Regions from separate parts of the Pseudocitrobacter corydidari genome, predicted to be linked through region 2. Evidence: predicted binding sites of a transcription regulator. Region 2 holds the regulator's gene; each other region holds the start of a gene.

Region 1 (4,213 bases), 1.3 Mb from region 2:
AGGTTGGAAAGACACGGTTCGCGTGGAGGGGGATGTCAGCGAGGTGTTAGTGAAGTTTGACCACGATGCGCCGAAAGAGTACCCCTACATGGCGCACTGTCATCTGCTGGAGCATGAAGATACGGGGATGATGTTAGGGTTTACGGTATAAGAAAGAAGCCGGGGGCGCAGCGCCCCCGGCAATATGTATTACTTCACATCTTCCGGCAACGCATACGCGACAATATAGTCGCCCATCTTCGTACCAAATGAACCATGACCGCCTGCGGAGATGACAACATACTGCTTGCCATTCGCTTCATAGGTCATCGGCGTCGCCTGACCGCCTGCCGGTAAACGGCCCTGCCACAGTTTTTCACCGTTGCTCATGTTGTACGCGCGCAGATAGTTATCGGCGGTTGCCGCGATGAACAGAACGTTACCGGCGGTGGAGATAGGCCCGCCCAGCATTGGCATCCCCATATTAAACGGCACCGGAACCGGCATCGGGAACGGCATGCTGTCCTGCGGGGTACCGATACGTTTTTTCCACACGACTTCGTTGGTTTTCAGATCCAGCGCTGAGATGTAACCCCAGGCCGGCTGTTTGCACGGCAGACCAAACGGCGACAGGAACGGGTTCAGCGTAACGCCGAACGGCACGCCGTACTGCGGCTGAATACCGGCTTCGGTACCGCTGCCTTTCGCGTCTTTTGGCGGCTCCATCGGGTTGCCTGGGCCGCGCGGGATCAGTTTAGAGACAAACGGCAGCGCCATTGGGTTGGCAATGGCGACCTGACGGTTTGGATCCACGGAGATACCGCCCCACTCGAACATCCCCAGGTTACCTGGGAACACCAGCGTGCCCTGCTCAGACGGCGGGGTGAAGATGCCTTCATAGCGCATCTGGTGGAACATCACGCGGCACACCAGTTGGTCGAACATGGTGGCGCCCCACATATCCGCGCCGGTCAAATCTTTCTTCGGACGGAAGCTCAGTTCAGAGAACGGCTGCGTTTTGGTGACGTAATCGCCTTTCGCCGCGCCCTGTGGAACCGGTTTTTCCGGAGCCGGAACAACCAGTTCGCCGTTACGGCGATCGAGCACAAAGATGTTGCCGGTTTTCGCCGGAGCGTAAATCACCGGCACTTTCTCGCCTTTCACGGTGATATCCGCCAGCGTCGGCTGGGACGGCATATCCATATCCCACAGATCGTGGTGAACGGTCTGGTAACTCCACACCAGTTTGCCGGTAGTGGCGTTCAGCGCCACGATGGAGCTGGCATAGCGTTCCTGTTCCGGCGTACGGTTGCCGCCCCAGATATCCGGGGTGGTTACGCCCATCGGCAGATAGACCAGATCCAGCTTCGCGTCATAGGCCGCAGGGGCCCACGAGTTTGGTGAGTTGAAGGTGAAGGTGTGTTCATCCGACGGTATAGCGTTCGGATCTTTCGCGCCCGGATCAAAGGCCCACAGCAGTTTGCCCGTGTTGACATCAAAACCGCGAATAACGCCGGAGGTTTCACGGGTTGAGAAGTTATCGGTCACCGAACCAGCTATCACGATAGTTTTATCGGTAATAATCGGTGGAGAGGTCGGTTCATACAGGCCCGGTGTGGTATCCGGCATGTTGGTTTGCAGGTTGAGGATACCTTTGTTGGCAAAGGTTTCGCACAGCTTGCCGGTTTCAGCGTTGACCGCAAACAGACGACCATCATTCACAGGCAGAATGATACGACGTGGACAGTCGGCTACCACTTCCGGGCTCGCTGTTTCAGCGCGCGCTTCGTGGTATGAAACACCACGGCAGGTGACGTGCTGGAAGCTGGAATTGGAATTCAGTTGTGGGTCGAAATGCCACTTCTCTTTCCCGGTGGCCGCATCAAGCGCGAACAGACGCTGGTGGGCGGTACAGAGATAAAGCATGTTGCCGACTTTAATCGGCGTCACTTCGTTGGTCAGCTCACCCGGATCGTCTTCGCGCTTCAGGTCACCCGTGCGGAAAACCCAGGCTTCTTTTAACTTGTGAACGTTCTCGGCGTTGATCTGCTTGAGGGGGGAGAAACGCTGGCCTTCCTGATTACGACCATAGGCTGGCCAGTCTTGATCGGCCACGGTGGAAATCGGCTCGGCTGGGGTTGCATCAGCACTCAGCGTACCGTTCACTTCCTGCGGGTCATTGAAGCCAGCCCAGGTCAGGATGCCGCCGCTAATCAGCAGCGCGACAACCAGCGCGGCAACGGCCCCGCCGGAAGGGATAATCAAGCGACGCCAGACAAAGGGCAGAATCAGCCAGATACCGAAGAAGACCAGAATATCGCTGCGGGGGGTCAGCGCCCAGAAGTCAAAGCCGACTTCCCAAACGCCCCAAATCATGGTCGCCAGCAGGAAAGCCGCATATAACCAAAGCGCCGCACGCTTGCCGCGCCACAGCATCGCTGCAACGGCCAGCATCACCAGACCTGCAATAGGGTAGTACCAGGAGCCGCCAATGGCGACCAGCCAGCCTCCTCCGATGAGAAGATAGAGCCCACAGATAGCCGCAAAAACGGCCGTGAGCACCACGAGTAATCGTGGTTGTTGTGAATTTGTTTCTGCCATAGAGAATACTCGCGTCAGTTTGTTAATTATTGCTTTCAATTGATTATAGGATTTAACAAGTGTGACGGGTATCACAAAATTTGCTTTATTATCCAATTCAGCGGAGAAATCGATTTGCTGGTATACTGTCGCGCTTGCCGAACGACGTCCGGGCGTAGCGCCGGGGGGTCGAAAGATTTACCTATAAAATCATATGGTTAGTTTTATGAAACATACTGTGGAAGTGATGATCCCGGAAGCGGAGATCAAAGCGCGTATCGCTGAATTGGGCCGTCAGATTACTGAGCACTATAAAGACAGTGGCAGTGAAATGGTGTTAGTGGGTTTGCTGCGCGGCTCATTTATGTTCATGGCTGACCTGTGCCGTGAAGTGCATGTCTCCCACGAAGTCGATTTTATGACGGCTTCCAGCTACGGCAGCGGTATGTCCACCACCCGTGACGTGAAGATCCTTAAAGACCTGGATGAAGACATTCGCGGTAAAGATGTTTTAATCGTGGAAGACATCATCGACTCCGGGAATACGCTGTCGAAAGTACGCGAAATTCTCAGCCTGCGTGGGCCGAAATCACTGGCTATCTGTACGCTGCTGGATAAACCGTCCCGCCGCGAAGTGAACGTGCCGGTTGAGTACGTGGGCTTTGCCATTGAAGACGAGTTTGTGGTGGGTTATGGTATCGATTACGCACAGCGTTATCGCCATCTGCCGTATGTCGGGAAAGTGGTCCTGCTGGACGAGTAATAAAAAAGCGAAACGCCTGATGGCGCCTCGCTTATTCAACCAACCTGTCCTGAGCCGGGTGAGGCAATGACGCCGCCCGGCTTTTTAACAGATGTTACTTGTGGTTAGCGTGTTTCAGCTTGAGGTTGGAAATCCCGTGGCGATAGCGCTGCTCCAGGGTTTCGCGGTTGGTTGCCGTCACATCGAGATCGCGCAGCAGGCCGTCGTGAATACCGTAGGCCCAGCCGTGAACCGTCACTTTCTGCCCACGTTTCCACGCTGACTGCATAATGGTAGAGTGACCCAGGTTATACACCTGTTCCATTACGTTCAGTTCGCAAAGCGTGTCCAGACGGCGCTCCTGCGGCATTTCGCCTAACAGTGAACTGTGTTTGAACCAGATATCGCGAATGTGCAGTAACCAGTTGTTGATAAGGCCGAGCTCCGGGTTTTCAACCGCTGCCTGAACACCGCCGCAGCCGTAGTGGCCGCAAATGATGATGTGCTCAACTTCCAGCACATCCACCGCGTACTGAACCACGGAGAGGCAGTTCAAATCGGTGTGAATGACCAGGTTGGCAACATTTCGGTGAACAAATAATTCGCCCGGCTCAAGGCCGGTTAAACGTTCGGCGGGAACGCGGCTGTCGGAACATCCAATCCATAGAAAGCGCGGTTTCTGCGCTTGCGCCAGTTTCTCGAAAAATCCGGGGTCCTCTTCCACCAGCATTTTTGACCATAGTTCATTGTTGCTGATGAGTGTATCTATGTCTTTCATGGAGGTTAACGACCTGTAACCAAGTAAGTGCGTTGCGCTAATATAGGTCAACTCGACTTTTTTTAAAACCATACATTGAACGCAAGAATTCAAAAGAGATATTCAATGACCATTGCACTGGAACTAAAACAGCT
Region 2 (4,213 bases):
CGCGTGCGCAAAATCCGTGAATTTGATGACCTGATTACCGCCAAAATTCACGGTTTCGCCGACGCTATCGACTATTATCGTCAATGTAGCGCCATGCCGTTGCTCAATCAGATAGCCATTCCGACGCTGATTATTCATGCGAAGGACGATCCGTTTATGGATCACCACGTTATCCCCGACGCCGACTCGCTTCCCGCCTGCGTCGAATATCAGTTAACGGAACATGGCGGCCACGTCGGCTTTATCGGCGGCACCTTCCGCCGCCCGAAAATGTGGCTGGAACAACGTATTCCCGACTGGCTGATGCCGTGGCTTGGAGGTGAAAAATGATCATTCCGTGGCAAGACATCGACGCTGAAACGCTCGATAACCTGATTGAAAGCTTTGTGTTGCGTGAAGGCACCGATTATGGTGAATATGAACGTTCACTTGCGCAAAAGGTCGCCGACGTAAAACAGCAACTACAACGCGGCGAAGCGGTACTGGTGTGGTCGGAACTTCATGAAACCGTCAACATCATGCCCCGCAGCCAGTTTCGCGGTTAATCTTACCGACTCGGGAGTTGTTCGCTATGTCTGCCAAACATCCGGTTATCGCCGTCACGGGTTCCAGCGGGGCGGGAACCACCACCACCAGCCTCGCGTTCCGCAAGATTTTCGCCCAGCTCAAACTTCGCGCCGCGGAAGTGGAAGGCGACAGCTTTCATCGCTACACGCGTCCGGAAATGGATTTAGCCATTCGTAAAGCGCGTGATATGGGCCGTCATATCAGCTACTTCGGCCCGGATGCCAACGACTTCAGCCTGCTGGAACAGACGTTCCGCGAGTACGGGCACAGCGGTACCGGACAGTCGCGAAAATATCTGCACACCTACGATGAAGCGGTGCCGTGGAATCAGGTGCCGGGAACCTTTACCCCCTGGCAACCGCTGCCTGAGCCGACCGACGTGCTGTTCTATGAAGGGCTGCACGGCGGCGTGGTCACCCCGCATCATGATGTGGCAAAGCATGTCGATTTACTGGTAGGCGTGGTGCCGATTGTAAACCTGGAGTGGATCCAAAAGATGATCCGCGACACCAGCGAGCGCGGTCACTCCCGCGAGGCGGTGATGGATTCCGTGGTGCGTTCGATGGAAGATTACATCAACTACATCACCCCGCAGTTCTCGCGCACCCATCTTAACTTCCAGCGTGTGCCAACGGTCGATACCTCCGATCCCTTCGCCGCCAAAGGCATTCCGTCGCTGGATGAGAGCTTTGTGGTGATCCACTTCCGCAATCTCGACAATATCGATTTCCCCTGGCTGCTGGCGATGCTGCAAGGCTCGTTTATCTCTCATATGAATACGCTGGTCGTTCCCGGCGGCAAGATGGGGCTGGCGATGGAATTGATCATGACGCCGCTGGTGCAGCGGTTGATGGAAGGGAAGAAGATTGGGTGAAATAGCACCTTACCCGACCTACAAAGCTTTCGTAGGTCGGATAAGGCGTAGCCGCCATCCGACATAAAGGCGACGCGGGCGTTACCCCTCCACCACCTCATAAGAATGGGTAATGTTCACCGCTTTGCCCAGCATCAGCGCCACTGAACAGTACTTCTCAGCGGACAAATCCACCGCCCGGGACACCGCCGCATCTTTCAGTTCTTTGCCGGTCACAATGAAGTGCAGATTGATGTGCGTGAACAGACGTGGCGCTTCTTCGCGGCGTTCAGAGGTCAGCTTAACTTCACAATCGGTCACGTCGTAACGGCCCTTTTGCAGGATTGACACGACGTCAATAGCGCTACAACCGCCCGCAGCCATCAGCACGACTTCCATCGGGCTTGGCGCTTTATCACCTGAGTTGCCATCCATTAGAATCTGGTGCCCGGAAGCCGACTCACCCAGGAAGGTTAACCCTTCAACCCATTTCACACGCGCTTGCATAATAGTCACTCCAGAGTTGCAAATTTATTGTCAGATTACGCGCACATAACAAATCTCGCAACGGAAGTAGACCTGGGTCATGCTGAAGCGAGACACCAGGAGACACACGGCGAAAGCTATGCTAAAACAGTCGGGATGCTACAGAGATACATAAACGTACTGCATGTATGCAGAGGACATCACATACTGGCTGCGACAATTTTTGACGGCCAACTTCCCAGGTAGAGGGAAGGACATTATTTCCACCAGTGGTAGCCTGATTTGCCGCTGGCGATAGCTTATAACAGAGGATAACCGCGCATGGTGCTTGGCAAACCGCAAACAGACCCGACACTCGAATGGTTCTTGTCTCATTGCCACATTCATAAGTACCCATCGAAGAGCACGCTGATTCACCAGGGTGAAAAAGCGGAAACGCTGTACTACATCGTTAAAGGCTCCGTGGCAGTACTCATCAAGGATGAGGAAGGCAAAGAGATGATCCTTTCCTACCTCAACCAGGGCGATTTCATCGGTGAACTGGGCCTGTTTGAAGAAGGCCAGGAACGTAGCGCCTGGGTTCGGGCGAAAACCGCCTGTGAAGTGGCTGAAATCTCCTATAAGAAATTCCGTCAGCTCATCCAGGTTAACCCGGATATCCTGATGCGTCTCTCCTCTCAGATGGCGCGCCGTCTGCAGGTTACCTCTGAGAAAGTGGGCAACCTGGCGTTCCTCGACGTTACCGGTCGTATCGCACAGACGCTGCTGAATCTGGCAAAACAGCCGGATGCCATGACCCACCCGGACGGTATGCAGATCAAAATCACCCGTCAGGAAATCGGTCAGATCGTCGGTTGCTCCCGCGAAACCGTGGGCCGCATTCTGAAGATGCTGGAAGATCAGAACCTGATCTCCGCACACGGTAAAACGATCGTCGTTTACGGCACGCGTTAATCTCGTCTGACGGCGTATTGTTCGCGCAATACGCCGTTTTTGTCTCTTATGTGGCGCAGGCTGATTTACCACCCGGAAGTCAACTATGCACTGCGGCAAACGCTGGTGTTATGTTTGCCGGTCGCCGTCGGCCTGATCCTCGGCCAGCTTCAACACGGCTTACTGTTCTCTTTAGTGCCTGCCTGCTGCAACATCGCCGGGCTGGATACTCCCCATAAACGCTTCTTCAAACGCCTGATTATCGGTGGGTCTCTGTTCGCCGGTTGCAGCCTGATTGTGCAACTGTTGCTGGCCGATGATATCCCGCTGCCGTTTATTCTTACCGGTCTGGCGATGGTGCTGGGCGTTACCGCCGAAATCAGCGCGCTGCACGGGCGATTGCTTCCGGCCTCGCTGATTGCCGCCATTTTTACCCTGAGCCTGGCGGGCAATATGCCCATCTGGGAACCGCTGCTTATCTACGCGCTCGGCACGCTATGGTACGGGCTGTTTAACTGGTTCTGGTTCTGGCTATGGCGCGAACAGCCGCTGCGCGAGTCGTTGAGCCTGCTTTACCGCCAACTGGCGGAGTACTGCGAAGCCAAATATAGCCTGCTGACGCAACATACCGACCCCAATACCGCCCTGCCGCCGTTGCTTAATCGTCAGCAGAAAGTGGTCGACCTGATTTCCCAGTGTTACCAGCAGATGCACATGCTGGCGGCCAATCAGCACAATGATTACAAGCGCCTGCTGCGCGCCTTCCAGATGGGGCTGGATTTACAGGAACACATTTCGGTGAGCCTGCACCAGCCAGAAGAGGTGCAAAAACTGGTCGAGCGCAGCCACGCCGAAGCGGTAATCCGCTGGAACGCGCAAACCGTCGCCGCGCGCCTGCGGGTAATGGCCGATGACATTCTTTATCACCGCTTCCCGACGCGCTTCAATATGGATAAGCAAATTGGCGCGCTGGAGAAAATTGCCCGCCAGCATCCCGATAACCCGGTCGGGCAGTTCTGCGCCTGGCACTTCAGCCGCATCGCCAAAGTCCTGCGCGCGCAGCGTCCGCTTTATCCGCGTAACCTGATGGCCGATAAAGAGCGCCGCCTGCCGCTGTTCCCGGCGCTGAAAAGCTATCTGTCGCTGAAATCGCCCGCCCTGCGTAATGCCGCGCGTTTAAGCGTGATGTTGAGCATCGCCAGCCTGATGGGCGCGGCGCTGCATCTGCCGAAACCCTACTGGATATTAATGACCGTCTTGCTGGTGACGCAAAACGGCTACGGCGCGACGCGTGTGCGTATCTTCCACCGAGCGGCGGGCACGCTGGCGGGGCTGGTTATCGCCGCGGTCACGCTGCACTACCATTTCCCGGAG
Region 3 (4,213 bases), 2.1 Mb from region 2:
CTTAATGGAAACAGGTTGGCGAGCTGGATAATATAATTATTTTATTTGATATTATAATTGCGAATAATTTGTTTAATCTCGCTGAGTTGTTCCGACGTGAAATTAACCGCGTATCGGCTATCACCCACATCATGCCCAATAAGCTGCAATGCTTTTTTCACCGCAGCCGGAGAAAACGCCACTTTATAGAGCTCGGTACGCAGGCCCGTCACACTCTCTTGCGCCTGATAAGACCCTTCAATATCACCGGCATGGAAGCGAGACCAGATGGCATTGATTTCTCGCGGCGCGACGTTGGCGAGCCCGGAGATGCAGGCTGAACACCCCTCGACAAATCCTTTATGGATCAGCGAGTCCGGGCCGTTAAGCACATTAAAGCCGTCAATGTCGCGCACCGCATCGAGAAAACCCTTCAGGCTTTCGTGGCTTCCTGCGCTGTCTTTAATCCCAATGATATTGGGGTGCGACGCCAGGGCGCGCGCGGTTTCCGGCTGAATCGTATTGCCGGTGCGGGCCGGGATGTTATAGAGAAACATCGGAATGCTCAGCGCGTCGGCAATTGCGGTGTAATGGGCAATCAGCTCTTCTTGCTTCAGCGGCACGAAGAACGGGGTAATGACCGATACCGCATCTACGCCCATTTTCTCAATCTGCTGGCCCAGATGAATTGTTTCGCGCGTCGAGATCTCACCAATGTGCGCCACGACCGGTGCGCGGCCAGATACTTCATCCACGCAGGTTTGCGTAACGCTGAGTTTTTCCTGCTCGTTCAGCACAAAAAACTCGCCGTTGGTGCCGCCGCAAAAAATCGCGTTACCGGCTTCCAGTTGGCGATTCACCTGGACTTTTAACGCCGGAAGATTCAGACCGCCGGTCGCGGTAAATGGGGTGACGATGGCGGTTAATACACCTTCAATGGTTTTCGGCATGATTTATTCCTTAAATTTATGTTGCGGAAACAGTGTTTGGTAAATGGCCTGCACGTCCTGCTGATCAAGCTGGCAGGGGGCATTGTTCATCAGGCGTTTCACGTTCAATGCCGCCTCGCTAAGAGACGCAATATCTTCGGGCGGTACGCCTAGATCCGCGAGATTGTTGGGCAGTTTGAGTTGATTGACTAATGCCTGTAGCCAGGCCACCAGTGCGTGAGATTTCGCTTCCGCGCTCAGGGAGGTATCCGCGTCAGGAATGCAATCCCAGACCCGGGCAAATTTCTCAACCGCGTAAGGGCGTACGACGGCCATGCATGGCGCCAGCAAGATGGCATTCGCCACGCCGTGCGGAAGGTGATATTTCCCACCTAACGGGTAGGAGAGCGCATGAACCAGGTGCGTGCCCGCATGGGTAATCGCCACGCCGCCATAGTAAGACGCCCACAGCATTTCCAGTTTTGCGCGCAGATCCTGAGGATCGTTCACGGCGGGCTGAATATGCCGGAAAAGCTTACTTAGCCCGGTCAGGGCAGCGTTATCACTGACCGGGTTTGCCACGGTCGCGGTAAAACACTCCAGTAAGTGACAAAGCGCATCTATGCCTGTGGACGCTGCAATATGCGCAGGCATGCTGGTGGTCAGCTCGGGGAAAAGCGCCACGTAATCCGGTAGCAGCACCGGAGAAATAATACCCACCTTCGTGCTTTGCTCAGGGATCGCCAGAATCGCATTCGGCGTGGCTTCTGAACCGGTACCGGCGGTTGTAGGAATCAACCATGATTGCACCCGCTGCGTCGGTTTTTCACCGGCAAGCAGCGCATCCAGCCCCGGTGAATCAGGGTGACAAAGCACCGACAACAGTTTTGCGACATCCAGCACGCTGCCGCCGCCGACGCCCACCACCACATCAAACGAAGCGTTGCCGAGGTTCGCCATTTGCTGGCGCACATCATGATGCGTAGGCTCTGCGGGCACATTATCGTTAACGCTCACCTGCGGGCAGTGCTTTTCCAGTAAGGCGCGAATCTGCTGCACACCGTTAAGCTGCGCAATATTGCTGTCTGTGACCAGCAGCAATTTTCTAATGCCGGGTAAGAGCGATGTCAGGGAAGGGATTGCGCCTGCGCCGCTCAGTATGGTGCTGTTGATGATTACCACAAATAACCTCTCTTCTGGTGATTGAATTCAATCATGAAAAATGCCGTCGTCTACGTACCATGGCCTAATTTTATAATTTATCCGGGTGGTTAATAACTTGAGCTTGCTCACATTTAATCAAATGTGATTGAATATAATCATTCTCAACATAAACAACCCGGAGTGATGATGGAAAAGGGAATCAGTAAGCCGAGCATTCTCGTCGTGGCCGATGATTTCACGGGGGCCAACGACGCGGGGGTAAGTCTGGCGCAGGTGGGGCATACGGTTGATGTGGCCTTTGAAACGCCTTATCGCGGTGATGCCAGCGTATGGGTGATTAATAGCGACAGCCGGGCGATGGATCCTAAGCAGGCGGCGATGAAAATGACCTCGCTGATGCGCCATCTTCCCATGGCGAATAACCCGCCGCTCATGATTAAAAAGATAGACTCCACGCTGCGCGGCAATATCGGCGCGGAAATTGAAGCCCTGATGAGGGCCTGCGGTCTAACGGGCGCAGTGGTTGCTCCCGCATTTCCTCAGGCGGGAAGGACCACGGTGGACGGTGAGTGTCGGGTAAACGGCGTGCGGCTAACGGAAACCGAGTTTGCCAGCGATCCGAAAACCCCGGTAATGAGTGCCCGAATTACGGACATCATCCGGCTACAGACGGCCATTACATGCCAGCCCGTTACGGTTTCTCAGCTCAGCCATTTGTCTTGTGAGCAACCGTGGATTGGCGTGATGGATGCGCAGACGGACAACGACCTGGATCGCATCGCTGCCGCCGTGATGCAGGCTAAACAGCCGCTGCTGCTGGTCGGCTCCGCTGGTATTTGTAATGCCGTGGCCCGGCGCTCGGCGATAATGCCGCCACGCACCGTGCTGGCCATTATTGGTTCAATGAGCGAAATCGCTCAACAGCAGATTGCCACACTGCATTCACATCCACGCACCACAAAGATATACGTCGATGTTGAACACATTCTGGCAGGCGACGCCAGTGGCTATGGCGTGCGTATTGCTCAGGCCTTGCAGAAAGGAGACCACTGTATTGTCCACACCTGTACCGATTCTGTAGCAAGGCACCATATCGACACCCTTTGTCAGCGTTGGCAGATGAGTCGTACAGCGCTTGGCGAAAAGATTTGCCAGTTTCTCGGCGAACTCACCCGGCAGGTTTTGCTTCACGCAACGCCCGATGCGCTTTATCTCTCAGGTGGCGATGTGGCAATGGCGACGGCCAGCGCGTTAGGTGCGAGCGGGTTTCGTATTAGGAGAAACGTGGCGCAATGCGTTCCATATGGTCACTTTTTGGGCGGCGTCTGGTCACGTCCGGTGATGACGAAAGCAGGCGGGTTTGGCGATGAGACCACGTTGCGTCAGGTTCTGAATTTTATCGAGGAGAAAATGAGTGAATAATATTATTGCGGTAACCATGGGCGACCCGGCGGGTATTGGCCCGGAGATCATTATTAAATCCCTGACAGATGCCGGGCTTTCGGGCGCGCCGGTAGTGGTAGTAGGGTGCGTCCGCACGCTGCGACGTATTCTGGCGATGAATATCACGCCGCAGGCTGAGTTACGGGTCATTGAAAAGGTAAGCGACGCCCATTTTGCTCCCGGCGTGATTAACGTGATGGATGAGCCGCTGGCTAATCCCGATGCGCTGACACCCGGTGTGGTACAGGCTGCGGCAGGCGATTTAGCGTATCGCTGTATCAAACGTGCTACGGCCCTGGCCCTGGCAGGCGAGGTGAAAGCCATTGCCACGGCGCCGTTGAATAAAGAAGCTTTGCATCTTGGCGGGCATAACTATCCGGGCCATACGGAATTACTGGCGCATCTGACGGGCAGTGAAGAGTACGCGATGGTGCTCTATACCGATAAGCTCAAGGTTATTCATATTTCGACCCATATCTCACTGCGTAAATTCCTGGATACGCTGAACGGTGACCGGGTGAAGACGGTCATTCGTGTGGCGAACCACTTCCTGAAACGGGTTGGCATTGCGCGCCCACGTATTGCTGTGGCGGGTGTGAACCCGCATGCAGGGGAACACGGTTTATTTGGCACTGAGGAAATCGAGATTATCGCACCCGCGATTAAAGCAATGCAGGCCGAAGGTATCGATGTTACCG
Region 4 (4,213 bases), 2.1 Mb from region 2:
TCCGGCGACGGAGCCGCTGCCCGATCAGCTGGCGCTGGCGGCTGAATTCAACACCAGCCGCATGACCATTCAGCAGGCGATGCGCCAGCTGATTGTTGAAGGCATTATCTACGCGCGTCAGGGGCAGGGGACGTTTGTGCGTAAAAACTTCCGCCAGCTTTCGCAGTGGGATGTCGCGGGCAGCGACTACTTCGGCGCAACGGAAACCTGGCGGCACCTCGGCGAGGTGACAAGCCAGGTGATTGCCTTTGAGGTGCGCTTCCCGAATGAAAAAGAGCAAGCCTCGCTGCTGATGAGTGCCGATGCGCCGGTCTATGATTTTATTCGCTTGCGTTTAGTGAACGGTGAACCGATTTCGCTGGATATGACGGTGATGCCGGTTGCGCTGGTGCCGGGGCTCAATAAATCACATCTGGAAAGTTCGGTATTCCGCTACGTGCGCGAGACGCTGGGCTTGAAGATGATGGGCTCTTATCGCGTGGTGCGAGCCTGTAAGCCGGATGCTCGCGACAGAGAGTATCTCAACTGCGACGAGACCGATCCGGTGCTGGAGCTGGAGCAGGTTATTTATCTGGAAGACGGTACGCCGCTGGAGTATGCGCACTGCCATTATCGCTATGACCACGGCGGGTTTGTGATGGTGAATAATGGGTGAGGGTATTACCCCAAAAAAATGGCGAAGCATCAGCTTCGCCATTTTTGCATCTGAACCGAATCAGTTCAGACGAATCGGAATACCGGCACGGCTCTGAATCGCCTGGTTCAGCACGTCCTGGTCTACGTCAGACTGAGAGGTCACTTTCTGCACAGAAGAGTTCAGCGTAACCGGAACAGTTTCACCGCCTTCGAACTGTGCTTCGGTCGTAGACAGTGGGTTGTGAACTTCGATGAAGCGGCTGCCATCCGGTTCGGTGGTCGCTTTCACCGGCTCATCAATAAACTGAACGCGGGTGCCGACCGGCACACTTTCGAACAGGAATTTGATGTCTTCGTTACGCAGACGCACACAACCGTGGCTCACACGCAGGCCGATACCAAAGTTGGCGTTGGTGCCGTGAATCGCATACAGGCGGCCAATATACAGCGCGTAAAGGCCCATCGGGTTATCCGGGCCAGCCGGAACCACTGCCGGCAGCGGGTTGCCTGCTGCGGCATATTCTGCGTGCATTTTTGCCGTCGGCGTCCATGTCGGGCCTGCTTTCTTACGCTCTACTTTGGTGGTCCAGTTGATCGGGGTGTCTTTCCCCAACTGGCCAATACCGATTGGCAGCACGATCACGGTATTCGTGCCTTTCGGATAGTAGTACAGACGCATTTCCGCGCTGTTGATGACGATACCCTCATGCACGGTATCCGGCAGAATCAGCTGCTGCGGAATGGTCAGCACGGTGCCGCCTTTCGGCAGATACGTATCCACGCCTGGGTTCGCTTCCAGCATATTGGAAAGACCCATCTGATACTGCGCCGCAAAGTATTCCAGCGGCTGCTTGTTATTTTCAGGGATGGTGATCACCTGATTCTGACCAATGACACGACTACCATCCGTCGGTAACGGATATGTCACTGCGGATGCGGTTTTACAGAAGCCAACGACTGCAAGCGCCGCAGCGAAAAGTGTTGTTAATTTCATGTTCATGTTGTTCGAGATATCAGTGCCACTCAGGCTGTGGTTGGAAAATCGGATGTATGATGGAAGCGCATTATATGTGCATTCCCGGCAACAGGGAATTCGGATGTGTACGAAATCACATTTTTTTCACTTAGGTGACAGTTTAGCGCGTTACGAAGGCGGGCGATTTTAATTCGGAATTGTGGCATAATAGGCGGTTTGTCACATTCCTCAGGATACTTCCGTGTTAGTTACCAGCAACGTTACCATGCAGTTTGGCAGTAAGCCGCTGTTCGAAAACATCTCCGTCAAATTTGGCGGCGGCAACCGTTACGGCCTGATTGGCGCTAACGGGAGCGGCAAATCCACCTTTATGAAAATCCTCGGCGGCGACCTTGAGCCGACGCTGGGCAACGTCTCTCTCGACCCGAACGAGCGCATCGGTAAGCTGCGTCAGGATCAGTTCGCCTTCGAAGAGTTCAGCGTTCTGGATACGGTCATCATGGGACACGGTGAACTGTGGGAAGTTAAACAAGAACGCGATCGCATCTACGCGCTGCCGGAAATGAGCGAAGAAGATGGCTATAAAGTGGCCGACCTCGAAGTGCTCTACGGCGAAATGGACGGTTATTCCGCCGAAGCGCGTGCCGGTGAACTGCTGCTGGGCGTGGGGATTCCGCTGGAACAGCATTACGGCCCGATGAGCGAAGTCGCACCTGGCTGGAAACTGCGTGTGCTTCTGGCGCAGGCGCTGTTCTCTAACCCGGATATTCTGCTGCTCGATGAACCGACCAACAACCTGGACATCGACACCATTCGCTGGCTGGAGCAGGTGCTGAACGAGCGCGACAGCACCATGATCATCATTTCGCACGACCGTCACTTCCTGAACATGGTCTGTACCCACATGGCGGATCTCGACTACGGTGAGCTGCGCGTCTACGCCGGTAACTATGACGAATACATGACTGCCGCGACCCAGGCGCGTGAGCGTCTGCTGGCCGATAACGCCAAGAAAAAAGCGCAGATTGCTGACCTGCAATCCTTCGTCAGCCGCTTTAGCGCCAACGCCTCTAAATCTCGCCAGGCAACGTCCCGCGCGCGCCAGATTGATAAAATCAAACTCGACGAAGTCAAAGCGTCCAGCCGTCAGAACCCGTTCATTCGTTTTGAGCAGGATAAGAAGCTGTTCCGTAACGCGCTGGAAGTGGAAGCGCTCAGCAAAGGCTTTGATAACGGCCCGCTGTTTAAAGGCGTTAACCTGCTGCTGGAAGTGGGCGAGAAGCTGGCGATTTTGGGGACCAACGGCGTCGGTAAATCCACGCTGATGAAAACCCTGATGGGCGATTTAACGCCGGATCACGGTACGGTGAAATGGTCCGAAAACGCGCAAATCGGCTACTACGCGCAGGATCATGAATTCGAATTTGAAAATGACCTGACCGTCTTCGAATGGATGAGCCAGTGGAAACAGGAAGGCGACGACGAACAGGCGGTGCGCAGCATTCTTGGTCGCCTGCTGTTCAGCCAGGACGATATCAAGAAACCAGCGAAAGTACTTTCCGGTGGTGAGAAAGGTCGCATGCTGTTCGGTAAACTGATGATGGAAAAACCGAACGTGCTGGTCATGGATGAACCGACCAACCACCTGGATATGGAATCCATTGAATCGCTGAACATGGCGCTGGAAATGTATCCGGGCACGCTGATCTTTGTTTCCCACGACCGTGAATTTGTGAGCTCACTGGCGACGCGCGTGATTGAAATTACGCCGGAGCGCGTGATTGACTTCACCGGTAATTACGAAGATTACCTGCGTAGTAAGGGTATCGAGTAATATAAGGGCTGGAAGCGCAGAGAGTTATTTGTGTTTCCAGCCACTTTTTTTCTTCCGTTTCAACTCTTTTTTATTATAGAAAACAAAGTTTAATTTTAATCTATTGCTGATATACAATGAATTTTGCAAGGTGGTTTATTTATTAAATACATAAAGCACTGCAATTAAATTGATCAATAATATTCTTAATTTAAATGGATGACGTTTTCTATGGAAAGAAAAAGAGTGCTTAATCTTTTTTATACCCCTCTGTTTCTCTTTATATATGGATTATGGAAATGCTGGCGGGCAAGTGATAATGCTGACGATATAGAAATTATCCAGTTTGGATTAGCCATGCTGGCGCTTCTCTTAAGTCTGGTGGCGATGTTTATTCTGGGAAGCGCGGTGATGGTATGTAAGGCCAGTGCACGCACTTCGCGACGTTCCCAGGATGTACTCATCCAAAAGTTTAATTTCTGCCGACGACTACTACCCTTCATGATGGTTGGCGAAATTCTTTTTTGCGGCCTCGCGACCGTTGCCTTAGTGCTCTCAGAAATTATCTGGACTATGGGTCACGTAGAGATGAATGGTGGCGGTCTGAAATTGCTGTTCGCCATGGTGATAGCGGTATTTGCCATATTCTGGATGATCATTAAAAGTTTCTTTTCTGTGCGTAGATGCTTTGCCCTGTTTAATCCTGAAGATTCGCGGGTGATAGGTGTCAATCTGCCGGAAATGCAGGCGCCCGAACTCTGGCAGTGGGTTCGGGGCCTTACCTCTCA

Evidence for each region. Region 2 encodes CRP, which controls carbon source genes, mostly activating them, when cyclic AMP is high. Its sites were predicted from a motif close to ATGTGANNNNNNTCACAT; they were not measured.
Region 1: a site for CRP is predicted at 2,640-2,657, ahead of hpt (hypoxanthine phosphoribosyltransferase). Genes of this name have one in related genera too.
Region 3: a site for CRP is predicted at 2,186-2,203, ahead of G163CM_RS06305 (iron-containing alcohol dehydrogenase). Genes of this name have one in related genera too.
Region 4: a site for CRP is predicted at 1,734-1,751, ahead of G163CM_RS10025 (ABC-F family ATPase). Genes of this name have one in related genera too.

The regions. Positions count from the first base shown of each region.
Region 1 covers NZ_CP087880.1:2,965,512-2,969,724, reverse strand. Annotated here, with positions in the region: gene cueO (multicopper oxidase CueO) at 1-151, shown strand, start outside; gene G163CM_RS13885 (glucose/quinate/shikimate family membrane-bound PQQ-dependent dehydrogenase) at 190-2,580, opposite strand; gene hpt (hypoxanthine phosphoribosyltransferase) at 2,786-3,322, shown strand; gene can (carbonate dehydratase) at 3,417-4,079, opposite strand; gene G163CM_RS13870 (ABC transporter ATP-binding protein) at 4,185-4,213, shown strand, end outside.
Region 2 covers NZ_CP087880.1:4,272,876-4,277,088, reverse strand. Annotated here, with positions in the region: gene G163CM_RS19805 (hydrolase) at 1-330, shown strand, start outside; gene G163CM_RS19800 (YheU family protein) at 327-545, shown strand; gene G163CM_RS19795 (phosphoribulokinase) at 572-1,441, shown strand; gene G163CM_RS19790 (OsmC family protein) at 1,523-1,927, opposite strand; gene crp (cAMP-activated global transcriptional regulator CRP) at 2,228-2,860, shown strand; gene G163CM_RS19780 (YccS/YhfK family putative transporter) at 2,909-4,213, shown strand, end outside.
Region 3 covers NZ_CP087880.1:1,368,099-1,372,311, reverse strand. Annotated here, with positions in the region: gene G163CM_RS06310 (dihydrodipicolinate synthase family protein) at 42-929, opposite strand; gene G163CM_RS06305 (iron-containing alcohol dehydrogenase) at 933-2,090, opposite strand; gene dtnK (D-threonate kinase) at 2,259-3,494, shown strand; gene G163CM_RS06295 (D-threonate 4-phosphate dehydrogenase) at 3,487-4,213, shown strand, end outside.
Region 4 covers NZ_CP087880.1:2,158,363-2,162,575, reverse strand. Annotated here, with positions in the region: gene G163CM_RS10035 (GntR family transcriptional regulator) at 1-655, shown strand, start outside; gene ldtB (L,D-transpeptidase) at 716-1,636, opposite strand; gene G163CM_RS10025 (ABC-F family ATPase) at 1,854-3,446, shown strand; gene G163CM_RS10020 (M48 family metallopeptidase) at 3,657-4,213, shown strand, end outside.